4 regions of the Paenibacillus allorhizoplanae genome follow, and region 1 is predicted to be linked to each of the others. Evidence: riboswitches for the same ligand, from Rfam matches in the RefSeq annotation. Region 1 holds a riboswitch; each other region holds the start of a gene.

What was found. A riboswitch is a leader RNA that binds a small molecule or an ion and turns the genes downstream of it on or off. The one in region 1 is predicted to bind cyclic di-AMP.
Region 2: another riboswitch for cyclic di-AMP. It lies ahead of L6I86_RS35680 (stalk domain-containing protein); the one in region 1 lies ahead of L6I86_RS17485 (C40 family peptidase).
Region 3: another riboswitch for cyclic di-AMP. It lies ahead of L6I86_RS03595 (CAP domain-containing protein); the one in region 1 lies ahead of L6I86_RS17485 (C40 family peptidase).
Region 4: another riboswitch for cyclic di-AMP. It lies ahead of L6I86_RS31810 (3D domain-containing protein); the one in region 1 lies ahead of L6I86_RS17485 (C40 family peptidase).

What each region holds. Positions count from the first base shown of each region.
Region 1 is NZ_CAKMMW010000010.1:2,631-9,893, forward strand. Features, by position in the region: gene L6I86_RS17440 (GyrI-like domain-containing protein) at 1-118, shown strand, start outside; gene L6I86_RS17445 (tropomyosin) at 176-631, shown strand; gene L6I86_RS17450 (AIM24 family protein) at 657-1,355, shown strand; tRNA gene L6I86_RS17455 (tRNA-Gly) at 1,458-1,532, shown strand; tRNA gene L6I86_RS17460 (tRNA-Arg) at 1,539-1,615, shown strand; tRNA gene L6I86_RS17465 (tRNA-Pro) at 1,636-1,712, shown strand; tRNA gene L6I86_RS17470 (tRNA-Gly) at 1,731-1,801, shown strand; gene L6I86_RS17475 (acetylxylan esterase) at 2,040-2,984, shown strand; gene L6I86_RS17480 (GNAT family N-acetyltransferase) at 3,049-3,561, shown strand; cyclic di-AMP (ydaO/yuaA leader) riboswitch at 3,659-3,821, shown strand; gene L6I86_RS17485 (C40 family peptidase) at 3,825-4,721, shown strand; gene L6I86_RS17490 (hypothetical protein) at 4,906-5,565, shown strand; gene yyaC (spore protease YyaC) at 5,765-6,319, shown strand; gene L6I86_RS17500 (ABC transporter ATP-binding protein) at 6,524-7,263, shown strand, end outside.
Region 2 is NZ_CAKMMW010000009.1:223,852-231,114, forward strand. Features, by position in the region: gene L6I86_RS17170 (hypothetical protein) at 1-529, shown strand, start outside; gene lepB (signal peptidase I) at 589-1,137, opposite strand; gene L6I86_RS17180 (response regulator transcription factor) at 1,156-1,803, opposite strand; gene L6I86_RS17185 (sensor histidine kinase) at 1,831-2,898, opposite strand; gene liaF (cell wall-active antibiotics response protein LiaF) at 2,924-3,586, opposite strand; gene L6I86_RS17195 (PspA/IM30 family protein) at 3,718-4,377, opposite strand; cyclic di-AMP (ydaO/yuaA leader) riboswitch at 4,533-4,684, shown strand; gene L6I86_RS35680 (stalk domain-containing protein) at 4,689-5,486, shown strand; gene L6I86_RS17210 (sporulation protein YjcZ) at 5,643-5,744, shown strand; gene eutC (ethanolamine ammonia-lyase subunit EutC) at 5,819-6,511, opposite strand; gene L6I86_RS17220 (ethanolamine ammonia-lyase subunit EutB) at 6,504-7,263, opposite strand, start outside.
Region 3 is NZ_CAKMMW010000002.1:224,686-231,948, forward strand. Features, by position in the region: gene L6I86_RS03570 (glycoside hydrolase family 52 protein) at 18-2,129, opposite strand; gene L6I86_RS03575 (helix-turn-helix transcriptional regulator) at 2,305-3,204, shown strand; gene L6I86_RS03580 (sugar phosphate isomerase/epimerase family protein) at 3,305-4,114, shown strand; gene L6I86_RS03585 (group-specific protein) at 4,243-4,656, opposite strand; gene L6I86_RS03590 (SRPBCC family protein) at 4,687-5,142, opposite strand; gene L6I86_RS03595 (CAP domain-containing protein) at 5,310-5,978, opposite strand; cyclic di-AMP (ydaO/yuaA leader) riboswitch at 5,984-6,118, opposite strand; gene L6I86_RS03600 (hypothetical protein) at 6,359-7,263, shown strand, end outside.
Region 4 is NZ_CAKMMW010000032.1:10,864-18,126, reverse strand. Features, by position in the region: gene veg (biofilm formation stimulator Veg) at 1-89, opposite strand, end outside; gene yabG (sporulation peptidase YabG) at 478-1,359, opposite strand; gene rsmA (16S rRNA (adenine(1518)-N(6)/adenine(1519)-N(6))-dimethyltransferase RsmA) at 1,415-2,323, opposite strand; gene rnmV (ribonuclease M5) at 2,368-2,904, opposite strand; gene L6I86_RS31810 (3D domain-containing protein) at 3,022-4,161, opposite strand; cyclic di-AMP (ydaO/yuaA leader) riboswitch at 4,442-4,635, opposite strand; gene L6I86_RS31805 (ABC transporter ATP-binding protein) at 4,919-5,662, shown strand; gene L6I86_RS31800 (ABC transporter permease) at 5,659-6,909, shown strand; gene L6I86_RS31795 (TatD family hydrolase) at 6,892-7,263, opposite strand, start outside.

The sequences.
Region 1 (7,263 bases):
AAGGTACTGTGGTCTTCATCATGAGATTTACTTATCCGATCCGAGGAAGATAGAGCCTGCCAAAATGAAAACAATTTTGCGATATCCTGTAGAAGCGGTAGAAGTGGTGATAGGGTGAATTTTGCTGTAAAATAGAACATAATGTCGAGCAGCCAACCAGGGGGAGGGATAGCGGGTGCAAATACGTCACATATCTAGGTTTGGACAAGCTTTAGGTGTCCTTATCATCATTATTGGGTTCATGTATCCAACGCCCGCTGCCCATGCCTCTTGGCTGGATCGGGTAAAAGAAATCTACCAATTGCCAAGCAATGTAGAGCAGATTCAGAAGGATTATGAAGCTACGAAGCAGCAATTAGAAGAGCAGAAGGACAAATTGTCTGAAGCCGTGAGACAGTCTCAAGAAATTGAGGATCGTCTCCTCAGTCAGAACGAGGCACTCAAGAAGGACAACGAGCAGTTACAAGAACGGTTGAAAGCGATGGAACAAGTAGCTCTGGATAAGGATAAACGAAATCGCAAAATAACCTACATGGTGATTACGGCTGCCGCGTTGGTTGTAGGCTATTTCTTGCTTGGACGTGTGTTTCGCTTTTTCGTTTGGCGTAGACAGAAACGCGGGCTGCGTTAGCAGGCTAGTGTGAGGAGGTTGTGTCATGGAGGTCATCTTTGAAAATGCGAGTTTGCAAGCTAGGATGGCTACGCTTCAGCTTGAGTATGGCGAAGCAGTTTATGTCCTTCATCCCAACCAAATTGTAGCGTTTCAAGGGATGCCAGAGCTGCGCGAGGATGCTTTGATGAAGCTTCCTGGTATGTATAGGAAAAAGCGCTTGATCCAATCACGTGTGAGAGGACCAGGCCAATTACTTATGGGACTGCCTGAAGCGTATAGTTTGGCTGTAGTGCCTTTAGAAGCGGAAGATGACCTCTTGTTTGAGTTTCGCCATGTTCTCTTCTATACGGAAGGTGTGACCTTCACAACGCATCTCCAGAGCGTCAAGAATACATTGATTACGCAGGATCTTGTCAAAATGCAATTTCATGGCCCAGGTACGCTAGGTTTATTAACAGCAGGTCCTTTGCATCAGATGGCTTTAGATCCGAAGCAGCCTTTGTTTATAGATGTTAGCTGTCTGGTGGCGTATCCGCGGCAGGCGAATCTACGGCTATGTGTGTATGGCAATACATTAGCAAGCCAGCACATGAATTATCATTGGGAGATTACGGGGCATGGTCATGTGCTTATGCAGCCTTGTAAACCAGATCCCAAGTTGGATGAGCATATGAAATCGGATAGCTTGCTGCGCCGCATAGCTCGGGAAGTTCTGCCATTTGGCGGCGTTTTCATAAAATAATAAAAAAATATAAAAAATAGTTGCATTTGTTTTGAATACCTGATATATTATTCCTTGTCGCCTCAGAGAAACACTTGCTGAGCGAAAGAGAAATTACACCGTGCGGAAGTGGCTCAGCGGTAGAGCATCGCCTTGCCAAGGCGAGGGTCGCGGGTTCGATCCCCGTCTTCCGCTCCAATATTTGCGCCCTTAGCTCAGCTGGATAGAGTATTTGACTACGAATCAAAAGGTCGGGAGTTCGAATCTCTCAGGGCGCGCCATTTACACTTTATATTCACTACGGGACGTAGCTCAGCTTGGTAGAGCACCTGCTTTGGGAGCAGGGGGTCGCATGTTCAAATCGTGTCGTCCCGACCATTTTAGAATTTTTTATATGCGGGCGTAGTTTAATGGTAGAACTTCAGCCTTCCAAGCTGATCGCGCGGGTTCGATTCCCGCCGCCCGCTTAAGAAAGAAAGAGACCACCTTCGGGTGGTCTTTTGTTTTTGCATGGAGAGATGCGAGAACGCAAAGGTTGGACAATCGTGAACTGTCGCTGGATAAGAACGAGTGAGAGTTTATCAGCAATTACGCAGTCGCTCATCCTCGAAGGAACTATGTTAGAAGTTTTTTTCATATTTTCCAATAGTCATACACGTGTATCTAGGTTAAAATGGGAAAAACATGCAAAGGGGACTTACCGAAATGAACGCTATTGAAAATCGTATTCATGGGTTACATCAGTATCATTCGGAGTTAACGGCGTCTGCTGATCTGGCTGCATTCTGGGAGCGCACATACGCGGAAGCTACGCAAGCAGCTTCTTATACAAGAGAGTCGGTGGCATCACCTTTTGTACAAGCGGAAGTGAATAAGATCGTCTTGCAGGGTGCTGCAGAAACACCAATTCATGCTTGGTTGTTACTGCCTAATGCGGAGAGCAAGTCTAAGGTACCTTGTATTGTTACATTCCCAGGCTATACGGGCTCCAAAGGAAGACCTGAAGATCATGCAGCTTGGTTGCTTATGGGTTATGCGGTACTTGCAGTTGATGTACGCGGGCAAGGTGGCGATAGCGGTAATCTGCTGCCACAGGAGACAGGCATGACCAGGGGATGGATTACACAGGGGATTCTAGACGCCGAGACGAGCTATTATCGAGCGGTTGCGATCGATTCTTTGCGTGCTGTGCAATGCGCGTTAGAGCAGCCAGAGATCGACAGTGAGCGTGTATTCGTATACGGTGGAAGCCAAGGCGGGGGGCTCGCCCTACTCGTAACTGCGCTAGAGAAGCGTATTCGGGCAACCATTGCCCATGTACCGAATCTATGCCATATGGATTTAGGTTTATTGCAATCGGTGAGCTCACTTAGTGAGGCAGCTGAATTCGTTACTCGGTTCCCAGAGTATCTGCCGGATGTACTGCGAACAGTTTCTTATTTCGATATCATGAATCTGGGTGATCGTATTCAGCAGCCTGTTCACGTTACGGTAGGGTTGAAGGATACGTGCTGCTTACCAGAAGCCATTTTTGCTGCGTATAACCGAATCGAATCTGCACACAAATCAATTGAAGTGTACCCCTTCATGGGACATGCGACACCTCCAGGCTCCCACGCTGCGGCACATGCCTTTTTCTCAAAATGGTAGGGACTGAAGTAAGAAGCTTCCTGGTTGGATAACCTATAGCTAACTTGAAGGAAGGTGCTGACAGATGGAAAAAGTGGATTCATTTGAAGAGGTATTCGAGCTGATGGAAGCGGCTTTTCCTGTAACCGAAATAAGGACATATGAAGGTCAGCGGGCGCTGTTATCTCATCCTAATTACAGCATCGATGTCGAGAGAGATGCACAAGGGCAACTGCTTGGCTTCTTGGCCAGTTGGAGCTTTAGCACGTTTCGATTCGTGGAACATATCGCAGTCAATGCCGCCACAAGAGGTGGTGGGATTGGCAAGCGAATGCTGACGACGTATATGAGCCGCACAAGCACGCCTATCGTACTTGAAGTCGAGCCTCCGACTGCCTCAGATGCTACGCGGAGAATTGAATTCTATAAGCGCTGCGGTTTCCATTTGAACCTATTCCCTTATGCGCAGCCTCCCCTCAGAGAAGGGCAACTCACATTGCCTCTCAACATTATGAGTTATCCTAGTCCAATGACGGAAAAAGAGTTTAATCCCAGTAAGCATATCCTGTTTACCGAAGTGTATAAGCAGCTGCTCTGAGAAGAGCGGCTGTTTTTGTGTGCTTTTACATAGAAAAGGAAACACTTACCATCTCGCAAAAGTTGTCAGGGCAAAACGAACTATGCTAGTCTAACATAGACAAAAAATGCCGAATCTCAGAGCATCGAAAGCTCTGGTACGGGGGACTTCTTTACTTGGGGTGAATGAATGCTCAGTTAGCCATAGGCTAATGGGGCTTACTAGGGAAAACCTCTTCCCGAACCCGTCAACTAACCTCGGAGGCTTCAAGGAGGCACAACGTTTTGAAACTTTTTACCAAAAGCTTTATTTGTTCATGCGCTCTTCTAGGCGCAGCCAATTCTCTGTTCGCCGCTCCATCCACGCATGCTGCTGTCCCAGACACTTCTTCAGTGAAGGTTCAAGTCAATGATGAATTGGTGCAGTTCCCGGAAGTACAGCCGTTTATTGATACGGAAGGTACACTTCAGGTGCCACTACGTGTGTTGTCGGAGAAATTAGGTTACCAAGTGGGATGGGCGAAGCAAGGCGATGAAGTCGTCGTCACGCTTAAGAACAAAGAACAGGCGATTCAACTCACAACGGACGATGAGCAAGCGGTCGTGAACAGTAAGTTAGTTGAATTAGAGAGCAGTCCAACTTTGGTTAAGGGGAGTACCTATGTCCCTCTACGCTTTGTTACAGAGACGTTTGGTTCTGCAATTGAGTGGAACGATGCGAATAAAATCGCCATCGTGGAAGTGGACGGCAAGACTCATAAGCCAGCCTGGATTGCACCGCCACCAGCAGTTTTAGCAGCCCCAGTGGCCAAGGTCGTTCAGTCATCCATTGCAGCTCAAATTATTCAAGCAGCAACGACATTTAAAGGGACACCTTACCGATGGGGAGGAACTACACCTAAGGGCTTCGATTGCTCAGGATTCGTTCGTTATGTATACGAGGCCAAAGGGATCGAGTTGCCACGCACCTCCGTGCAAATGTACGATAAAGCGGGGGCAAGAGTGACGGATTTGAAAGTGGGGGACCTCGTCTTCTTTGCTTCTGGTATCGTCAATCATGTAGGCATTTACATCGGAAATAATCAATTCATTTCCTCGACAACGTCCGTTGGTGTAACGGTTGATAGTCTCGCTAGCTCCTATTGGGGCTCGAGATATGTAGGTGCCAAACGGGTGTTATAAGATAGTTACGAAATCAGGTATAAGTACCGGTGTAAGAGCGTATGTTCGCTATGTCTTTCTGTATGGAAGGCAAAGCGGCAGATGCTCTTTTTTTTGCGCGAATTTGTGCGATTTTTATCGAATTTTTGAGAATTATAGCCTATAATGGAACAATGGTTGGAAGAAAGTAGGTGACGCGTACGACATGCAAGTCAGTGTCTGGAAAAGCTGGTTTCATAAAATTAAATTGTCGGGTCGAACAGATCGCATGTATAACGTGGAAACAGGTCCTGCCATACCGGAAGACATTCGGGTTGTGATTAAACAATTTTTTCATACGTATAACCATTTCAAAGGGGCTAGGGAATACCAAACAGATACGTTTATTAAAGAAGTATTTTACGCAACAAAACAAGATCCAAGGGATCAGCGCTCCATAGATGAGATGGAAACTTATATTCAGAGCAAGAATGTGAATCGGTTACGACTGAAATCTTATGTAGTTGATGAATATTTACGTGTTGGTGAGAAGGTGTGTATGATCGGTGTGACGCGGGAGTTTAGCAATGCGCATCGTAATCGTGTGCTTTATTTTATCATACAAGAAGAAGGCACTTGGCGGTTCCATCATATCGTGAGATCGCATCATGGCAAAATTCTTGAGAAATTTCAGGTGAAGGAACAGGTAGGATTTGTGGTTGGGGATGATAAAGTAGCACTGCTCTTTCTAACACATGCCGATTCGGCGGATGCTTCCACGTTTATGTTAGGGGATTATGTTCACTCTGAAGGCTATCTGGAAGTGGAGCAAGAGGTCAGCGGTCAGCTCTATTATCGCATCGTTCGAATGAATCGCGTACATTAAGATGGTTAAATAGTCAGATCTATAAGTGCGTGTTCAAAAAGTCCGGTTTTAAGCACTATAAGCGGCATGAATAGGCTTTGCTCGGTCGTCGAGTAACGCTTATTTGGTGTATGTGAATACGGAAGTATGCAAGTGGACACAGCCCACCTCCATATGAAAGAATGGAACTATCATGCATGAGGTGAAAGGTTAGGTGTACATGCCTGAAAGGGAGGCAAAGATGGAGAAAGAACCGATGGGGCTGGAGGAGCAGTTTTGGAAAAAAGTGGATGGCGAGCAGTTAGGTCAGCTTCTACAAATGATTACGGTGAGTAAGGGGCTGGAGCCTAGTGGGGTTGCTTTTGTATGTATAGGAACAGATCGCTCAACAGGCGATTCACTAGGTCCACTTGTGGGAAGTAGGCTTGCAGAGCTAGGCTATCCTTATGTCATCGGTACGCTGGCAGCACCGTGTGATGCTACTAATTTGGCTTTGCGCTTGCAGGAAATTCCACCGAGTGTTGTTGTTATTGCGATAGATGCGTGTTTAGGTAGGAAATTGAGTGTGGGATTGTACCAATTGTCGAACCAGCCACTGGCTCCAGGGAAATCAGTAGGAAAAGTCTTACCGCCTATTGGTGATTACACGATTGCTGCGATCGTGAACGTGGATGGACCTAGACAGTATAATGTCCTGCAAACGACTTCGTTATTTCGTGTTATGCAGATGGCAGAAGAAGTAATCCGTGCAATTGTTTATGCAATTCCTTTGTAGCTGAGGGGCAGCAAAGAGGAGAAAGATCGGAGTGATTGGTGAGTGATCGGACCAGGTGGGCCAGGAGGAATGGGGCGGCTTTCCGACCGGAATCGTCCAAAGGCCAAGTTGAAGGATGTATCGGTACGAAGGATTTTGTTATTGTTCAAAAGGTATTGGGGACAGCTCTTGGTCATTATCGGCTTGGCACTGCTTGCGGCAGTGATGGGGTTGATCCCCCCTCTAGTCATGAAGGAAATTATTGATACCGCAATTCCGCAGGGACGTGTTCAGCTATTGTCCGTGATGGCGCTGCTGTTAATCGTGCTGCCTGTGTTGAGCGGAATGGTAGGCGTATGGCAGAACCATCTCAATACCAAAGTAACCCAAGGGGTTATTCGGGATTTGGGGCAGTCGTTGTTTCACAATCTGCAGCGGCAATCCATGTCGTTCTTCACGGACGCGCGATCTGGTGAAATTGTTCAGCGGATCACAGGGGACGTGCAGTCGGTACAGAGTGTGGTTACGTCCATTGTCGTCTCTTCGATCACGCAAATCGTCATTGTTTTCACAACCATAGGTATCTTGTTTGCGTTAGATTGGAAGTTGGCGATCATATCGGTACTTATCCTGCCACTTTTCGTACTGCCTGTGAAAAAAGTATCCAAGCTGCGGAAAGACTTACGGATTGAAACGCAAAAGGTGCGTTCCGACATTACCTCGCAGCTGAATGAGAATTTTGGCATTTCGGGTGCGTTGTTGACGCGGATTTTTGGTAGAGAGAAGCAACAAGAGCAAGAATTCACAACGATGAATCAAAAGGTGATGGATCTCGAGCTGCGGCTCAATCTGGTCGGTCGTTGGTTCGGAATGGCAACGAGCACGTTAGGACCGTTAGGTACGGCCATTATTTATATCTATGGCGGCTACTCCGTCATTCAGGGGGATATGACTTTAGGCTCGAT
Region 2 (7,263 bases), on a different contig from region 1:
GGCTGCCAAAGACGTTGCTGGCTTAGTTCAATCTACGGAAACCGTCAAGCAATCCGCTCAGACGCTCGTCAACACGACTGCGTACGCCCCGACGAAAGAGTTGCAAGCCGATATCACCCAGAACCTTCAAACGTTTATTCATACATATAATGAGTTGCAAGATCAGCTAGGGGATTCACCTGACTACGTGAGTCATGCCCTGCTTCAAAGTCTGGAAAGGGCAGCAAAGTCGGGCACATTGCACGATCTTGGCATCACCAAGAGTGATAATGGCAAGTTGATGCTACAACCTGAAGTATTAGAGAAGCAACTTAATCAACCTGGTGGCATTCATCCTAAAAGCTTGCTTGATCTCACCAACTTCGCAAGCTCGTTAGTAAGCCGTATTGATCGTCTGCAGCAGCTGCCTTCCGTCTCGTTGTTTCAACTCTCCGCATCGCCACTTAAGCCATTTGGGCAGTATCAGTCTCAGCTTGAGGCGTATTTGCCGGTTCCGATGCGTGGGATATTGCTGGATGCGAAGATGTGAGGAACAAAAAGGCTGTATCCCCAAGTAGAATCATCTACGGGGGATACAGCCTTTTCCATTTAAAATAGCTTTTTACCTAGCACATGATCAATAGGAATGTAGCCAATGACGCGACTATCCATGCTATTGTTCCGATTATCCCCCATCACGAAAATATGATCAGCTGGAACGGTCCACTTTTTGTTCCCGTTCGCTCTCATTTCCTCATTGATGTAAGACTCGTTCAGCAGTTCACCGTTGCGGTACATCTGATTATCCTTCAGCTCAAGCTGATCCCCTGGCTTACCGATCACACGTTTGATCCATACATGCTTATCATCGCCTCGAACAAATAAGCTAAGCAATGGGCTGTCCAATAAATCATTTTTAAAAGTCCGCTTCATCTCAACCCTAGAGTCGATAATGACAATATCTTCATAATTGGGTTCGTAGTGAAACGTATGCGAAAGCTTCGAAACATACACGCGTTGACTATCATGCAATGTCGGATCCATCGAATGACCGCTAACTCTCGTAGATTGAAACACAAAAACACCTAAAAAGACGACTAATACAAAGGAAATTGCAATGGAACCAAACCAGCTCCAAATCTGTTTGACTACATTCACATTTATCGCTCCCTTGCCTTATTCCGCCAGTCCGTGCTTAAAGGCATAAATCGCCGCTTGCGTGCGATCTTCTACGCCAAGCTTGGATAGAACGTTGGTGACGTGGAATTTCACCGTCTTCACACCGATGAATAAATCATCAGCCAACTCTTGATTCGATTTGCCTTTCGCAATCAAGCGAAGTACTTCCATCTCGCGGTCCGTTAGTTCCTCATGGGGCTCCGCAACCGGCTTTGGTTGACGGAAGCGATTCATGATTTTCGAAGCCACCTGCGACTCCAGAATCGATTGTCCTTTGGCCGCGGCTCTAATCGCTTGCGCGATTTCGGAGGCACGCGAGGTTTTCAATAAATAGCTAAAGGCACCCGCTTCAATAACTGGATACATTTTCTCATCATCTAAGAAGCTAGTCAATACAATGACTTTACAATCAGGATATAGTTGCAGTAATTTTCTTGTCGTTTCGATGCCATCCATACCTTCCATAACAAGGTCCATCAGCACCACATCAGGACGATATTCTTGAGCTAAACGAATGCCATCGTGGCCATTGCTCGCTTCGCCAACGACCTCAATCCCATCTTCCGTCCCTAGAACAGCTGCAAGTCCAATTCTGACCATCTCATGATCATCGACTAGTAGTACTTTGATTAAGGTGTCGTCCAATTCGCTTCTTCCTCTCTATGTACGATGTTAATTCTCGATCAATTGAGGATCGGTTGCTAAGATTGGTACTCGAATCTCAATACGTGTCCCTCGGTCTGGTGCTGTAATAATATCCACCGACCCACCGATTTCGTTCACACGTTCCTTCATAGACACGATGCCATAAGAAGTTAGCTTCTTCGCATCCAGCTCAAAACCAACACCATCATCGCGGATCACTAATCGGATACCGTCTGAACGATGTAGCAGCTTCACTTCCAGCTTATTCGCCTTAGAGTGACGCAGGGCATTCGAAAGCGCCTCTTGCACAATTCGAAATAAATGATCCTCGATCCCCTTGTTTAAGCGGATTTCCTCATCCATATCCCAGCTGATCACCATCGGAACCTTGGCCGCTAGCTCCTTTAAGAGCTCAACGAGTCCCTCCGACAGTCGTTTTCCTTCGAGATGGATCGGCCTCAGATGCAGCAACAAGGCTCTCATTTCGGATTGAGCGACGGAAGCCATCTCTTCAATCAGATGAATCTGTCGCTTCGCTTTCTCAAAATCTTTATCCAGTGTACGTCCAACAGCCGTAGCTGTCATAGATATAGCAAACAATTGCTGACTTACCGCATCATGCAGCTCGCGCGCCAAGCGCTGACGCTCTTCAATAACCGCCGAAAGCTTGGCTTTCTCGGTAAGCTCAGCATTACTATTCGACAGTCGTTGAAGGGAGGTCACTTGCTCTTCCCATCGCTTCATAATACGGCTGAGTTGTTCGCCTAAACGGCCAATCTCATCATCATCCCCGTTTTGAAAGCCTTCTCGGGCAAATGTCCCTTTTTCTAATAGAATCATCGTCTCCATCATCGGCTCCAGCCTGCGTGTCACCTTAGAACTGTTCCAGTAACCGAAAACCGCACCAATGACAGCCAGAATCAATAAGGCCAAGAACGAGAACTTGACACCCTGCTGCCAGCTGGTAAATGGCTCGATCAAATGTCTTGAATTCAGAAAATACAGCATAGCTCCGAAAACGGCGAAGCTAAAAAGGATGGCTTCCCCCATGCTGCGCCAGATCATGTTCGTTAATCGTCGTTTGTAGCCGTCCACTTGGTGAAGAACCCCCTAAAGAAAGTTACAATACTTTGACCTTGATATCTCCTACGATGAAAGAAAGAATGAGTTTCACCCGATGGTCGCAATGCCCATAATTCTGCGATTGCCAAACAACCTTGTTCATCACACCTGACTCTTTTTCTTCCGCGATTTGAAGCTGACCTAGCATGACGGAAGCTGTAACGGAAACGCCGATATCGTCTGGCACCTTTATATCAATATCTCCTACAACACCCTGTAGGATAACTGTCGTTTCTTTCTGTTCTAGAATAGCCATAGAAAGATCCATATACGTTTCCCCCACCAAGTACCACGTCGAGGTATTCCGTTGAATCCATGGCTCTCGGCCTAGGCGAACGCTATCGACAATCTTTTGCTTTTGGGTATACGTATCGTCTTTATGAACCTGCTTGGATCGAATGAAAAACAAACCTAATGAAATCAACACTACCGAAATGACAATGGTGAGATGATCACCGAATAAAATGACGGCACCTATCCCCATCAGCACATAACCCTTGCGCTCTTTGCGTGAACGAACACGATGAATGCCCAGCAAAATAAGGATTACGGCCATAACGGGAAAAAAGCCTATGGTATGTTCCAGAAGCAAAAAAACACCGGCTCCAATCAGCACAAGCGCTGTATTCCGGCTGCGGTTATTTTTCGTTTCCTCTCCCATCGATGCACCTCCTCTGGCTGCCATTTCTCTTTCGTTCATACGATTCCTAGCATACCATAAGAATGGACGACCTCCAAGATGCAAATCCTTATAGATCAAGGGTTTGCTTTCGTGGAGGTCACCGTCCAGGACTATTTGCTGTCGCGCGGATCTCTCTCACCGCGAGAACGCTGCTCCTGCTGCCACTCGTGCTGCAGCTTGCTGCGCAGCGCGCGCAGTTCATGCTGAAGGTTGCCGCCGGCTTCCTTCAGCGTCTCCTTTGACAGGCGGCCCGCCACGCGGAGCCCCTGCAACGCCTCCCGGCCGAGTTCGCGGCCGGTGACCTCCAGCTCGCGCCACGTGTCGCGAGCCTCTTTACCGTGCAGCCCGCCGCGCGGCTGCACATCCTCCGCTGCGTGCCCCGTACGCAGCCCGCGCAGTTCCTCTGCGAGCGCCAGGCACAAGTCCTGGCTGCTCGCGTACTGCGCGCGGTAGTGCTCGCTCGCGGCTTCCTCGCGCAGCTTCTCTTGCAGGGCAAGCCGCGCGAGATCCTCTTCGCCAGCACGCATCGCAAGCTCAGCCTGCTCGCCGCGCAGCTTCGCCATCTCTTCCGCTCGCGCGATGTTACTCCGTAAGGCAATCGTTGCCTGCAACGCGTCCTCGTAGCGCTCCTCAAGCTGAGCTATCTGGCTGCCTTCATAAGCGCCTGGATTCGTTTTGCCGATGGTCTCCTGCCAGACGGTTTCAGCCATTTTGCCAATACGATCAAATATATTAGTAGGATCAATTTCCCGATTCTTATTATTGTTCATGTTCACTCGCCCCTCATCCATCATCATACTCTTATGGTAGCTCAATTTCTGAGGTTCTAAAACCGACTATCGACTGTTTTCGAACCTAGACCTAAGTCTAGTATGAACGGTCACACCCATATATTGGTCGTTGTCCAAGCATGCCAGTAATGCTAAAATATTTGAAGCCGAGTCTAGCGCATAAATTAGGCACTAGTACGGGGGACGAAATACTTGGGGTGAATATTTGCTTCAGCTTGGAGCAGACTAGGGAGAACCTTCTTCCCGAACCCGTCAACTAACCTCGAAGGCTCAAGAAGGAGGATTACCAATTGAATAAGCTTACCAAAGGGTTAACTAGCCTTGCTGTTTCATTAACAGTTTTGGCAGGAGGCTTTCTTTCCCCATTTACAGCGCCCGCTCAAGCTGCTGAAATGGCCGTGAAAGTGCAAGTCAATGATGACCTGATCCATTTTCCTGATGCACAGCCATTTCTGGATGGCAACCACACGACCCAAGTCCCGCTTCGATTCGTAACGGAGAAGCTCGGATATACGGTAAACTGGCAGAAAGATGGTAATCAGATTAAGGTTACACTAAATAACGACAATCATACGATTACCTTGGTTTCAGGGCAAAAAGAAGCAAGCGTTGATGATGCAACGGTTATCTTAGACGGAGCTTCTCAGTATCAAAATGGACGTGTGTATGTGCCTCTTCGCTTCCTTTCCACAGCCGCAGGCATACCTGTACAGTGGGATGCAAGCAGTAATCTAGCTATCTTAAGTAAAGATGGCGCGCACCATGCACCTGATTATCAAGTATTTGAATCTACAGCTTATTCGGCAGATCCTTCTGAAAATGGCGGGTATGGAGCCATTGATTACATGGGCAATCCACTAGCGATCGGCACAGTAGCTGTTGATCCTTCCGTCATTCCACTTGGTACGAAGCTTTATATTGAAGGCTATTCGTTTAGCGGACTTCCCAAAGGCGGCATGTACGTCTACGCAACTGATACGGGCGGATCCATTAAAGGAAATCGAATGGACATCTTTATTCCAGGCTCAAGGAAATCATTACAAAGCTTTGGCTTCCAGAAGATTAAAGTGTATCAAATACCTAATTAAATTAGAAGAAAGCTGCCATGAGAACATACTCATGTGCAGCTTTTTTTGTAGGTGAATGTTCCACCCAATAAGGGCATATGTCCAATCAACAGGGTTCCCACCTACATATGCTGTATAGTGTTTAACCCACATTATTACAAAACCGGAGGGGATACTATGTCAGCTGTAGTTGGTGGAACGCCAGGATACGGAAATTCCGTAGGGCTAGTTCTTGTTCTTTATGTATTGTTGGTTATCATTCTTGCTACTTTCTACTAGGACTATTTCCCACCTGAGAAAATAGCCCCGCTCGCGAAAGCTTCTCTTCTTGAAGCATTCGCGAGCGGGCTTTTTCATTTGAAATCGATGCCACTCGTTTGCTGCTTCAGGATTTCTTCCAACATTCCCCCAATATACGCACCCGCTTCCATGGCAGGCGTTCCACCGCGATGAATGTTCGAAATAACCATCCGATCCGAATCCGTTCTCCCCGTTCTTGGCTTGTAACACATGTACGCACTTAACGACTCAGCTGTCACAAGACCAGGTCGCTCACCGATAAGCAGCACAAGACATTCCGGATTCAGTAGATCCCCGATGGCATCCATACAGCCAACCCTTCCTCTATTGACATAAATCGTCGTTCCCGCCGATAAGCCTCGCAGTCGTAAGGAATCCAGCAGGGCAGGATACAAGTCACGCATATTCGCTTCGATACTATTTGCGCTTAATCCATCGGATACCACGATTTGCACCTGCGGTGCTTGTTGACATTTCGCAAGCAGCTCCTGCATGCTATCCGGTTTCAATACTCTCCCGAGCTGTGGACGTTTCAAATACATATCCTTGGTTTCTGCACGAGAATCGGCGATGAGCCACCCCATTTCTGCTAAGAGAGATGAACTCACCTCACTTTGCACGGCATCCACGCTGCTAGCATGATCCCATCGAAAAGTAAGTAACTCGCTTGTTAAGGGACGTGTGCCTGATCTAGAAACGCCAATGCGTGCCGGAGTTAGTGCTTTCATCCGAGCCAATTCATCCACGCTTCCCACCTCCTTGCACGAATAGCCTAGGATCACCAGCTAAAGGACTTAGCGTACCGTTCAACCATAGGCCCATGTCCTGCAGCCAATCTCGAAATTCAGGTGCTGGCGTGCGTCCAAACAACTCACGTAAAGTTGCAATATCGTGGTAGCTGAGCGATTGATAATTGAGCATGCAGTCATCCGCCATAGGTACGCCAATAAGGAAGTTCACTCGAGCAGAAGCCAGCATGACCGCTAAGGAATCCATATCATTTTGATCGGCATTCATATGATTGGTATAGCACACATCAACCCCCATCGGGAGACCATGCATTTTGCCCATAAAATGATCCTCAATGCCTGCACGTATAACTTGCTTACTATTGTACAAGTACTCCGGACCGATAAAGCCTACCACCGTGTTAACCAAAAATGGCTTGTAAATTCTAGCTAAACCGTAGCATCTCGCTTCCAACGTCACTTGATCTATACCATGATGCGCTTCCGAAGATAGCTCCGAACCCTGCCCTGTTTCAAAATACCACCTATTCGGCCCCGCTGCACTGCCCATGCTATGAATCAAAGCATCCGCTTCATCCAGAAGCGACTTGTGAATGCCAAAAGCGCGATTGCCTTTCTCCGTACCCGCTAAGCTCTGGAAAATAAGATCAGCCCTTGCCCCCTGCTTGATCGCTTCCATCTGTGTCGTCACATGAGCTAAGACACAGTTCTGCGTTGGGATGCGCCACGTCTCCATGACTTCCTTCGCA
Region 3 (7,263 bases), on a different contig from region 1:
CAGTTGCTCGAATGTGATTATTTCGTTTCTTGCAGCCATAAAATGCTCGTAACACCGCGCGGGTAGTACTTGCTTCCTGTAATCTCACCAGAGATGATTTGATCACTCCAGCTCCAAATGGACAATGTTGGGTGCGTCAACCAAGCAACATGGGCCGCATCCGCTGCAGCTCCCGTTTCATCCCAAGCTAGATCCAAGATTTCACGTGCGACGAATTGGCATAAATAGATTTTGCTTAACCAGGAGTTATTACTCGTCGAGGAAAGCTTCCAACCACCATCTGTGAATAGGCAGGTACCTTCAACAAGAACAACGTCCAGATGCTTTTTCAAAGCTTCGATATAAAAGCCGTAACGACCATTCACATCTAATGCAGACTTATTGCCTGTGAAGTAAGGAAATACTAAGCCTTCGATCGCTGGAATGATTTTGGAATCATTGCCTTCACCGACTACAGCTGGTATGTATCCTTCTGCTGTGACGAATGACGTTACTGTTTGTGCACATTTTAGCGCCTGCTCACTTGCGATCAGAGCTAGATCTTCTCTCCCATTTTGAACAAAAATAGTTTCCATCGCCACGTAAGCCGCCCAACATTTACCCGCCATATAAATATTGTTACGCGATTGTCCCAGCGAGACATCTAAACTGTCATACGTCGTGATTTCTGCTCCGCCCATGGTGCGCGTGCTGTCTAATGACATGATTCCATTGCGCAATTCTGGATTCGGATGATCGCGATGGAGCATACTCGTTAAACATTTTTCGAAAATCGTAAGATTCGCTTGCAGCCACGTTTGATCGTCGGTATGTGCCACATACGTTGCTCCGCATAATGTCCAGTTCACTAACTGCTCATGTGTCATATGGGAAAAACAGTCATCCAAACCATATAGCTCATAAGCCGAGTACCCTGGTCGAGAAAGTGTATTCGCTACGCCCATATCATGCGTAAACGAGATTCCACCCGGGTATTCCGTAGGGTCGCCTGGAAAACTAACCATGTCTTCATAACTATACCGTTTCACGAACATATCCAACTCATTGCGAACCGTCCAAGGATTGACAGCTAACTCATAAAATAACTGATCTACTGTCAAATCGAACGTGTTCATCATCCGATATTCGCCTTCATTGACGATCCAGAATGGCTCATCATCCATATCCAGAAGCTGTGTATTTCCGTTATAGCTGCGGATTGCATGGGCAAGCATAAACTTTTGATCAGCTGACAAGCGTGAATTTTCGATGTTAGCGTCTGCGCTATGGGCTAATGCTGTTAACTTATCGAAATTACCTAATGCGTAATCAGCAACGGCTTCAATATTTTGAAATAAACGTGTGTAGGTGTAGGAGGCATCACGACCCGCAGTAACAATGCCACCGCGATGGAAACAAATTGCGAACTCATACGTGCGTTTCTCACCAGCAGGTGTATCAGCGAATAAAGCTCCAACAGTACCGAGACCGAAGGTCAAGTTTTCAACAATTTTCATTTTCAAAATATCTTCGATACTAAAGTAAAGACCTGAACGTACTTCAGGATCTTTGGAAACAATCGCCGTAATTCGGCCTTGACCTATTCCCGCGGCGCCTTCCATCGTATCATCCAACCTGCGCATTGCACTGTAAGGATCTGTTCCTTGATACCCGAAGAATACTCGTCTAGACGCCGTACCTTTGGTATTATCCACAGTAATCTTAGCAAGAACAGCTGGGACAAGCGCTAAACGCAACTCCTCATCACTTGCTGTTGTGGGATCTGGTACAGACTGCGTGGGAGAAATAAGACTGAATTCCAAATCGCCAGCTTTCCACGTATCTGTGCTGACTTTGAAGTCTCGTTGAATCTCATCCTGTGCAAAAGGGAAAACGGTTTTCTTCTTTTTCGGTTTTGGATCCGGATTCTCGATATCATATCGAAGACTTTCGTCCTCACTAACATATTCGAAGAAAGGCAGTGCGTCATAAGTGCCGCCTTGGATCGTTTCGAGCCCAATATATATATTTTGCTTTGGCGGACGTGCTTGTTCGAGATCGAAGCCTCCGCTTTTGCCTGGAAATCCAAGAGTAAAGCTTGCAAATGCACCAATTGGTGAATGATGTGCGTTGAAAAATTGATTCTTCATATCAGGATGATGCTCCTCTCAGTCATTTGCCCTTATTATACAATGATCCAAATCCTGAACCCATGGGCAATACAATCCTTCATTTGGACAAAAGAAACATTTGATTCCATCCTATTTAAGTGAGATAGTTATCGTATCCAGTACATAAAAACCTTTTCCAAAGGAGTCATCCTATATGAAAGTCTTCCACCAAGAACCCTTACCCGCAGGTCTAGATAATGTCGTTCATGGCGGCATGCTGCCTGATGTGCAGGCATCCTTCCGAATATTTGCCGCGCATCTTCGCAAGGTTAACGCGCAGTGGTCATTCCCAGAGCATCAACATCCGATGTTTGAGCTGAATCTTGTCGTAGACGGCTCCCAGCGTATGCGTGTTGGCGACAAGCATTTTGTACAACAGCAAGGTGACTTGGTTTGGATACTTCCGAATGAAGTACATGCTAGCTTAGGCGCAGTCAATGGCAATATGATGGAGTACGTGTGTGTACATTTAGAGGTAACTGATCCTTGGTTTCGTCAGCAATTAAGTCAAATTGGGCAAATCGTTCACCCTTCTGGCAGCAAAATGGAGAGTTTACTCCGCCCCATACTTATGGATCTCGCCCAAATAGCAAGAGAAACTACCTCCAGCGGACTGAGTCTGAAGCTGCAAACGATGCATGCTTCGTTTCGTATTTTCACCGCGTTAAGCGAGGTCTTACTCGATGAGGCTGTCGTTTCTAATCAGCAAACGGGCGATTCGGGCTTAGCTGCGAAGCTAGCTGCATTAATTGAGCATCAAGCATCTACGGTACTAAAAGGGCAGGAACCGTTCCGAATAACGCACATTGCCAAACAGCTCGGCTATAGCCCCGCACACTGTAATCGGGTATTTCACAAAGCTTATGGCGTCTCGCCACGTCATTATTTAAGCACAGTTAAACTTCGTCAAGCCAAGCTCATGCTTATGGACCCCTCTCATTCTATCGAGTATATCGCCGAACAACTGGGATACAAGGATTTGTCGCAATTCAGCAAACAATTCAAACGATGGACGAATTTATCCCCTACCGCTTATAGACATCTTTCTTGGTGAAAATACGTTGGGTATTTCTGAAGAAACGATAAGTCTTACAATCTTATCCTGTCCTATACTCATAGATATGTCTTTGGACTATGGATAAGGAGCAATGAAGATGAAATTACGAGGTTATAAATCGCTTTGGGAATGGAACGGGTTGTGGAACGGGAAATTAGAGCAAATCGGTGAGGCCGGTTATTACGGTGTCGAGTACACGCCTCCTTCCGACGTTAAGGATGATCGTCAGTTTCGAAAAGATTTGGACGCCATGAATTTGTCGTTCATCGCACAAGTGGTGACACGGGGCCCAAATCACATTCAATCTTTTCGTGAGCAGGTGTTACGTGCAGCCGAGCTGCGGCCCGAGCTGATCAATTCGCACAGCGCTGCTGATCGTATGTCTGCTGACGAGCAATTGCGTTTTTTCGAAGCGGCGATTCGTGTGGAGCAAGAGATCGGGATTCCAATCGCGCATGAAACGCATCGCGGGAGAGCTTTTTTCACGCCGTGGCAAACGGCGGCCGTGTTGAAGCAGCTGCCGGAGCTTACAATCGGCGCCGATTTCAGCCATTGGTGCGCAGCCTGCGAAAGCATGCCGAGTCCGGAGGATGCGGACGTCCAGCTGAGCTTAGCACGCGCCATCCACATTCACGGGCGCGTCGGCTATCCGGAAGGACCGCAGGTATCGGACCCGCGGGTACCAGAATTTGCCGCGCATGTGGAAACCTTCATCAGCTTGTGGCTGACGATCTGTCAGCACCGATTCGATGCTGGAGCGGTTACGATGACCTTCACGCCGAAATTCGGGCCGCCGCCGTATATGCCAGTGTTGCCTTTTACACAGCAACCTGTTTCAGACTTGTGGGCAGTGAATTTGTGGATGTTTCAAACGTTTAAGAAGCGGTTTGAGGCGATATTTGATTAAAAAAACGGAAGCCAATGATGTAGATATACATCATTGGCTTCCGTTTTCGGTTTATTTGTCACGTTCCGTTGGCTGCCAATATGAGCCTATTACTTCGAAATTATGTATACCTAGGTTCCCTTACTATTTCAATATGGCTCCCCCGTATTAGTTAACCGGCTATTTTGCTTGATTGTTGAAACCAAATCATCTATCGTTCCAATGATTTTATGTACCTCTGGCAGTTGATAAAACGTACACGTTTTTTCCATATCATATATCTCATTGGTTGCAGAATACATGAAAATAGTCTTCCCCGCTCCGAGAGCAAGGCCCAACTCGACATGGCTTCCCTTCCCGGCTGGTAACATGATGATGAAGAGGTCTGCACTCAACACAGCTTTTTTCTCTTTCGCACCGATCGCCGCGAGCTCTTGCAGTGCATTAATACCTGTGTGTGTCGTCCAATCGTAAGTTTGAATAAATCCCCTCGACTTCAATTGCTGCGCGACATTTCGAACATTGTCGATGTTTTTGAAACTGGATGCAATATAGAATCTCATTTGTATCCCCTCTCTTCTTTTCTCCTTTCTTTACTTTCGCTCAGCTAAAATCTTCAACTGCGCATTCCGATAGTTCAAAAATCGTGTCATATATCTCTTCAACACAACTCTCTCGACCAACCTGCCGATCCAACCCAGTGGAGCCTCAAAACTTAACGTATCTTTCATCAACGTTCTGTCCCCTAAATCAATAAACTCATGTTCATGCCTCATACTTTTGAAAGTACCCTGTAACATTTCATCAACAAAATGGTAAGGTCGAACATAATTCGAAATGAGTGACGTGTGTTTTTGCCTAATTAAGAAATGTCTCGCCTCAAACGTAACCGTATCCCCTCCACGAACCATGCCAGTTGTTGTTCCAGCTATCGCTCGTTCCTTGGTATGTGGCCACACAGTCTGCGTATGGATATCAATATTCGTTGCCATGTCAAAGCAAACATCAATGGATGCTTCAATTTCAATTTCTGTTAGTATTTTAATCATGATGAGCACCTCTTGGGAACTTAATTGCAAATTTACCGTGTTCTGAATTTTCTTTAACACTCCAATCTTTTAATTGAGTTCCAATTCGACACACACGACCTATCTCCTTCGACATCATGCAAAAAAACAGCCTCCCAAGGGAGACTGCCACGATTCACATTTACCTTTTAATTACTTATAAATTCCTGAACCCACTCACCGTTATAATAAGCAACACCTATTTGTGTGAAGTTCGGACTTAGAATGTTTTGACGGTGACCGATACTGTTCATCCATGCTGTCATGACGGCTGCAGGGGATTGCTGACCCTTAGCAATATTTTCACCCGCGTAGGAATAATGAATGCCGTAGGAGCTCATCATATCAAAAGGTGATCCGTAAGTTGGCGATGTATGATCGAAATATCCGTTACTGTACATGTCTTTCGCTTTATCCAGCGCCATCGCGGTAAGGGCGCTATTGCTGGTCAAAGGCTTCAATCCAGCCTTCGTTCTCTCCTGGTTTACTAAGGTAACCACTTGACTAGCAAAAGTGGATTGCGTTGGTGTCGGTGTAACTGTAGGTGCTGGCGTAACCTGTGGTTTCGTCACAACAGTTGTACCCGTGCTTCCAGGAATGTTGAGTTTCATCCCCGACCAAATCACGTTCGGATTGGCTACCTGTGGATTCGCTTTAATCAGCGAAGTAAGGCTGACGCCATATTTCTTAGAGATTAGCCACATGGTATCGTTGCCTGCTACCGTGTGCGTTCCCGTAGCAGCAAATGCTGCGTTCGCCCCCATCAGGACAGTCAAACCTAATGCACCTGTAACAATAAGCTTCTTGTAACGTATCACTATAAACCTCTCCTTTTTGCGGCCTGCGAGGTTAGCTGTCGGATTCGGATCAAAGAGTAATCACCCGGCCGCGCATAACGCGACTTCACCCCAAAGATTGGTTCCCCCGTGCTTCAAAAAAGCTTCGGCCTTCTAAGTTTTGGATCCAGCTTGGATCTCAACGATTGTAACATGGGAAATCAATGAGATCATGACTCAAAATTTTCCATCAACAACACGATCTGGATAATACCTCCTCCATTCATACAACTTTTCCCATCATTCTGCGTCTAATCAGTAGCAATACTAACTTAGAAAAGGGTGATGTTTTGAAGAAATTTGCCATAAAATGCTCGTTTGTCATACTCGGATTGATGTGTGGGTTGTTACCAATACTTCCAATGCAAGCTTCAGCAAGCGTATCTGTGAAGGCATCTCTGCCCTATTTTCCAATTCAAATCAATGGTCAAGACATGGATATTACCCATAGCCAATACCCGTTTCTGGTGTATAAAGACATCACTTACCTACCCATGACGTGGAACAATTTCCAAACACTCGGCATTGAATACAACTGGAGTGAATCCGATGGATTGCAGATTTGGTCAAATCGGAACACTCCGCCGCCAATTCATCAAACCCCACTTGAACAGGATCTAACAACCAAAAGTCATGCAAACAGTTACTTTGTCCAAGTTTCCGATGTACCCATCACGATGAATCAAATAGAAATCAATAATAAAACAGAGCCTTACCCCTTTCTAACGTATCAGGATGTGACTTATATGCCTTTAACTTGGCGATTTGTCCATGATCTTCTTCAGATTGACATCCAATGGAGTGATGATGAAGGGCTATCGCTAGTTGGCGGGCAAAATGCCATCTATTCCATTATAGGTGACGATCATCGTTCACTATATTTCTACTCCCTGCTTTCAGCGGACCGTACAAAGTCCATGCTGAAGATGGATAAAAGCAACTATCAAATCGAATGGAAAAACAATGAAGAACAAGATCAATTCATCAAAAGCCTTTCTACATCTCCACATCCATTTGCTGGTAAACCGGTAGAGTTAGTGCGTAAAGATCGCGATTTGTACTACGGTAATGTAAAGGTACACACACTAACAGACTCCGATGTTTGGGAATCGGCAGCCTGGGGAGCACCTGAACATACGTACACGGCTTTTCCTGCTGGCGATCAACAGGTTATCTTATCCATTAATTTGACCTTACCGATTGCCGCGATTGGTCCAAATTATGGCACGACGTATACATTTCTTATTCAAAATGGGAACGTGACACG
Region 4 (7,263 bases), on a different contig from region 1:
CGACGGCCACCATTCGCTCTCAACATGATCTTCTGCCCAACATGGGGCTCCAAACTGCGTTTGATTTCCAATAGCGCATTTTTTGCCATTGTCAACTACCACCTCTTTCCTAGTCAATTATAACCCATTCACCCCACCATGTCAAATGAGGGCAAATATTATATCAGCACCCTATTCCCGTTGTCAACGGCATTTTTATAGGTTTTCCGATTTCTCCTCCCTTCAGGTTGTCACCAATGTTCGCAAATTATTCACACTTTTCCAGTTAAGGAGAAACTTCTTTCCCTTGTACATACGAATATGGAGCAAATACCAAGGAACTACTGCCTGATGAGGACAAAAAAAGAACACTTCCTGTCATCACCCACACGGAGTTCAGAACAAAAAGTGTTTCTATGAATCACACGAATCAGAAAGGCTTTCATTAGCTTAAAATGACTACTGCCCTATCCCCTCTTCTAGAGACGCCTAATCCAGCTACACAGACTCTTCTGTGTGCTGAATACCAGGAACACCCATCCGATAGCTACCGCGCGTCTCAACCCCACCTAGTCCCTCCAGGCCTGTCACCGTTAAATCCATAATATCCAACATCGAAATCGTTTCTCTTGTTGGGGTATAGGACAGCTTAGCAGCGATGCACAAAGGGTCTAAGGCGTGAATAAGTATTCGTGCAGGAGAACTTGCGAAGTTAGCCCCAGCCCGCAATAACGCTTCAAAATGCGACTGACAAGCACCCGCCACAATAATTAAGGAATCCCGATTCCTCTCAAATTGTCTAGCCACTCGCACCGCATTCACAAAGTTTTGGGAATTCTTATAGCTCGACAGATTGCTCGGGCTCACGCTTTGCCGATTTTTCAAAATACCATCATGACCCGTAATGACAACAATGTCCGGTTTATATTGAGGAAGCAATCTTTGCAGCGCTTCCGCCATTTGTGCCTCAGGAATGAAGAACCCTTCTGCCGGTACGCGTAATTCGCCGTAGAGCTGCATACTTTTTCGCAGATAACTCGGATCGCCATCCAAGTGAAGAACTCTTCCCGGCACTTCAAAATAACTGTTATGAGCCGGTTGTGATTTTTGTTTATGGTTGACGGCTATCTGATTCTTCTCCTGCAATTGCACTTGGGACACCGCAAGTCGACGCAGTGACTCACGAAATTCAGGCGAGCTTGACCGTGGATGATCTAAGGTCTCCTTAGGATTCGTTTTCGTCAGATCCGTGAGCGGCGCATCTGCAAGTAACCGAAAATCGACACCCCTCAGAATGGCCTTGAGATGCTCAATTCGTTCAATTTTAAACACGACGTCGCCGCCATAGGAAATACGGGTAACAAAATCTCCTTGCCTCATCGCACAAATCCCCTCCTAAGGGTATCCTATGGCGAGACTAGGCATTTGGTGCGGGTTATTTGCAGCCGTGCGCACGAAGCGCCGTTGACAAACGCGCGAACTCTTCCATGCTGAGTGTTTCACCCCGGCGTGAAGGCTCGATCTGAATGCCGTGCAGCAACGCTTCCAGCTCAGGCTTATTCTCTTTGGTAAAGAACCTCGCCGCGAGGTTGTTATACAGGGTTTTGCGACGCTGAACGAAGGACGCTTGGACAACAGCGAAGAAGAAGTCCACGTCCGCCACTTCAACAGGCGGCACTTGACGCACACGCAGCCGGATAACAGCGGAATCGACGTTCGGCTGCGGCACGAAGACGGTGCGAGGCACGATCGTGACGAGCTCCGGCTTGCAGTAGAACTGCACGGCAATACTAAGGCTGCCGTAATCCTTGGTGCCCGGACGAGCCGCCATGCGGTCGGCCACTTCTTTTTGGATCATCACGACGATATTCTCCAGGGGAAGCTTCTCTTCAAGAAGCTTCATGATGATCGGCGTCGTAATGTAGTAAGGCAGGTTGGCGACAACGCTGACGCCTTCCATGCCTTCGAAATGCTGCCGGAACAACTCCGGCAGGTTGGTCTTCAAGATATCCCCATGAACGACAGTGGCATGGGGGTAAGGAGCCAGCGTCTCGTCCAGGATGGGCAGCAGACGCTGATCGATCTCGACGGCCAGCACGCGGCCAGCCAGCTTGGCTAGCTGCTGTGTGAGCGCGCCGATGCCGGGGCCGATCTCGAGTGCAGCCTTTGTAGGCCCAAGCTCAGCAGCCATAACGATTTTGCTCAATATATTTTGATCAATCAAGAAGTTCTGGCCCAAGCTTTTTTTCAGCACGAGACCATTCTTCTTAATAATTTGTTTTGTTTTACTTGGTGTTGCTACATCTTCTGCTGTTACAACAACCTCTTGTCCGGTTATATTCATAGTATAGACCTCGTATCTATAGGGTTCTAGTGACTCTAGGGATTCTACTGATTCAAATATTCAAGCGCAGCCTCAAATTCCTCTCGTGAAATCTGAAACATTGCGCAGCGCTTATAAAATTGCTTGCCATTGCAATAACCAATGCCCAGCGCATTGCCCACGGCCAAACGGCGAGCTGCGGCATCCGGATGCACGATGAGACCGGCCGCGATCAGATCCTCCATCGTCAGCTGCGAGACCGCTGCATTATACTCTGTCCGCAGGCTCTGAAGCGCCTGACGGATCGTCTCCGGCGTCGCGTTCTCGACACCGATGTCACCTTTATACGCCGCTTGCTCCTGCGTAATGAAAGCATGCTTGCAGCCAGGAACTTTGGCTGCTACAATTTTGCGAATCCGTTCCCCTGCGTGATCCGGATCCGTGAATATAATGACGCCTCTGCGCTGCTGAGCCAGTGCAATTCGCTTGAGTACGGCTTGTCCGATGGCGGAGCCGCCTGTTTCAATTGTATCCGCCTGCACAGCCCGCTTGATCGCAGCTGTATCGTCCTTACCTTCCACAACGATCATTTCTTTTATCATCACCGTTTTCCTTCCCCAGTACGCAGAAAAAGAAGAGGGGTCTCCTCTTCTTTCGCGCAGGCAGATGCCAAGCTACGTGTATATTGTAGTGTTCCCGTCGAAACTACCGTTTACACGTTAGTTTTGGGACGGTTTTGTAGGGCCAACCACATACACAGTGTACCCTTGCTTCGTGCCGAATTTATTTGCATATCCGTGATCTTCATAATATACATCGATCATTTGGCCTTTCACGCCGCTGCCAATATCCTCAGCACGACGGAAACCAATCCCTTCAATGTACACCCACCAACCAAGCGGAATAACTTTCGGATCGACGGCAATTGTACGCCCTTCAGTCACGGTAGTACCTGTGTAGGTTTTACCATACCCAGACGAGCCCTCGGTTTTGCCTGTCGACGCAGCGTCCGCTGAATAAGCAGTAAGCTTCACGTTTTTGAGAATTTGCTTGTAACCGAAGGTCACACCATTCTTGGAAACCTCATCCACACTCGGTGAAGAGGCGGAGAGAACAACCACAGGATTTTTCGTGCCTACGGACACTACTTTCTTAACACTTTCTGTTTGTACTTCTTCACCCACAACTGCTTCCGCGACTAAAACACCGTCTTCGAAAGTCTTTTCTTTCTTCTTGACCAATACGCCTTCTTTACCTTCTTGGACCACTTGCTCTTTCCCTTTGAGTAAAGATGCGTCATTCTTTTTCTCTGTCTCGAATGCGATCGGTTCAGAGACTTCCTCCGTCTCTTTTTTCACACGGACGATCTTGATTTCATCGCCAGTGGTAAGAGCGGACGTCGGTTCGGGAGAAATACGATCGTTCTCCCCAAGTGCAATATGTAAACGTTGCAATGCACTTTCTACCGTTCTTGCAGTTGTGTAAACAGTGGTGGTCTTTCCATCAGCAGTCAATTGAATCGGTGAGGCATGCTCGATAACAATTTTGTCTCCACCCTTGAGCTTGGTCGTGAGTGAAGCTGAAATTTCATCGTGCTCACCAATCGTTATGGCTTGTTCATCCAGTAGGCGTTGCAGGACCCATTGCTTCGTGTGCACAATAGTTTCTTGTCCATTAACAACCACGGATACGCTCTTGGTAGCCGTTCCGTACAACAACACCAAAAACATGAAAGTCATTGCGATTGAGATTATAGCTAGGCTTAAAATCAAACGCAAGTTTTCATGCTTCCATCGCAATGCGAAGGACATGCTGGATGATCGTTTTACATGGGTCTCGCTAATTGAGATACTGCCCACTTCTTCGGTCCTCCTTCAAAGCCTCGCCGCCAGGTTACAGCATGATTAATTTGACGCGACTAAGGTTTTTAGTTTAACTTAACGCTCGCCATCATCAGCAAGTTATTCCGCTGAATCTGGTCGTCCCCCCCTTTTACCTATTCATCATCCTATGAATTCCGGGTTGTTTTATGTCTTATGATCTGTGTATAACCCTAAATGAGGACAAAAAGCCAGCAAGAAGAGGACTCTTCTCGCTGGCTTAGTTTGCATAATGAAATACAAATAGCACGCACGACAATCGTTACCTCTCTTACGCTTACGAGGTTAGCTGACGGATTCGGACGTGAGAGTCGCCCTACGTAGACGCAAACTGCTTGTTTGACGTCTATGATTCACCCCTATTACTGTCTGCTTACTTAACCGCATTGGAATGCTCATTAAGCTTGCAGTGGTTCCCCCGTTCCCACATTTGGAACTCAGCGAATGGAAAATTGGCAAATTGGATATTAAGTTATTATGAAAAGTATATTACGCTGTTAATCTCAACCTGTAAAGGGATTAACACCCGTTAAAAAGGGCTAAATCGCTTAAATTTCGTTTATTTTTCATATATAACCCACTTATATCTACACGTATCTAACTTTAACGTACGTATACGCGATTTTTTAGTGTATAATGGTCAAAACTAGGCTATAAATGCAAATTTGTTTATAATGATTCTGGAAGTATTTGATTGAAAAATACCAAAAATTTGCTATTTAGGGAGGCAATTGAGATGGGTCCCATCTTGCAAGTAAACGCTTTATTCGGTGGTTATTTACCCAACAAACCTGTTCTTCATGACCTTACCTTCTCGATCCGTCAAGGTGAAATGATGGGGCTAATCGGACTCAATGGTGCAGGGAAAAGTACCACCATCAAAAATATTCTCGGGCTGCTTCAACCGCAAAAAGGGTCCATTCGCATTAACGATTTAACATTAGCCGAAAATCCATTGCCTTACCGAACGACATACGCATATGTACCTGAAAGTCCGGAGTTATACGAAGAGCTTACGATTCGTGAACACCTCGAGCTAACAGCGATGGCTTACGGTATTTCTAAAGCGGATTATGAAACCCGTTCTCGATCTTTATTAGAGCAGTTTCAAATGAAAGACAAGCTCAATAGCTTCGCAAGTCATTTATCTAAAGGGATGAAGCAGAAGGTCATGATCATGAATGCCTTCCTAATCGAACCCTCTTTATATATCATCGATGAACCCTTTCTCGGACTCGATCCTTTAGCGATTCGTTCCTTGCTTGATCTCATGGTTCAAATGAAGAAGAAAGGTGCATCCTTTCTCATTTCCTCACACATTTTGTCTACAATTGAAAAATATTGCGATGCTTATGTCGTTCTCCACAAAGGTCACATGGTGGCTCAGGGAGATTTAGTCGAATTACGCGCCCAGACAGCGCTGCCTCAGGCGTCATTAGACGACATCTTCTACAAGCTCGTTCAAGGAGACATGGCATGAGTTACATAACGGATAGTACACCTGCATTTAACACACATGCATTATGGAAGCAGCGTTTTCAACATTATTGGAAGGAATCCATGGGATATTGGCAGTATGCCGCACGCAGTAACTTTATCGGCTTTTTGTTGTTTCTTGTCATCGTTTCTTCCTATTATTATGCAAAAACATTACAGCGTCTTCCGACAGATTATCCGTACCTATGGATCGTGCTGCTCGTGCTCGTTCCACTCGTCGTTTCAAGCTCCATTCGAACACTGACTCGCAGTGCCGATCGGATGTTTCTATTACGGATTGAACACGAAATGGGCGTCTATTTTCGAAGCAGCTTCTTGTATAGCTTATCACTTCAGGGTGCTTGGTTATTTCTCGGTTGGGTCGCAGTAACCCCCCTATATAAGCACTGTCTAGGTACCGAAGCGCAGCCATTTCTTCTCATTTTCGCTCTATTACTTCTATTAAAAGTAGCGAACCTATTAGCGAGTTGGCAGGAAGGAAGATTTGCCGCTGAACGAACTCGATTCGTATCTGTTTGTTACCGCTGGATAGCATCCCTCGCCTTAATTACGGTCCAATTTCACTATAGCAGTTTATGGGCAAGCATTGCCGCAATACTTCTTGTATTCGTCTGGCTGATTGCATTCCGATACGCGGGTAAATATGTGATCGGATGGGACTATCTGATTGCCAAAGAGAAACAACAGCAAGCGAGACTCTACGCCTTCTTTAACTGGTTCGTGGATGTACCTCAATTACCAACGCGAATAGCCCGCCGAGGTTGGATCAGCGGGATTACCCGAACGATTCCATTTCGACAGGATTCGGCGTTTCTCTACTTATATATGAAGACATTGCTGCGCACCGAGATGTTCGCCATTGTACTCCGTCTGATTGTGATCGGCATCTTAGCCCTAGTCGTTGCAGACTCTACGACTGCACGAAGCGTCATCCTACTCATCGCACTTGTGATCTCGATGGTTCAGCTTACTTCATTGGAACGTGCACATCGATATACATTTTGGCTCCATATGTACCCATTGGAGCCTCAAGCAAGAGCAGGTTCCCTAGCCTTTATCATCTGGCTAACCCTTTTGCTAGAGCTTGTTATCCTAACGATTCCATTTATGATGGGAACCCCCATCCTGTATATCGTAGTCCCTTTACTCAGTCTTGCCTTTATTTCTTTCGCATGCGGCGTTGTTTTACGCCGGAAGTTCAAGAAAAACGCCTTACTTGAGGCCGAGTAACCGAATCGCATTGTTGGTTGTAATTTCAGCTATCTCTTCCAACGTCATCCCTCGAATTTCCGCGGCAGTCTCGGCCACCAAGCGAACATAACCGGTTTCGTTGCGCTTACCGCGGAAAGGATGTGGCGTTAAGTATGGCGCATCCGTTTCGATCAATAATCGATCAAGCGGAACCTGCGCCAGCACCTCTTTCGGCTGCACTGCATTTTTGAACGTAACAGGGCCTCCAAAGGAAATATGGAAATTCATATCCAGACACTGCTTCGCCGTCTCCCAACTGCCTGAGAAACAATGCATGATACCTCCGACCTCCGCCGCCTTCTCTTCTTTGAGAATCGTTAGAATGTCTTGATG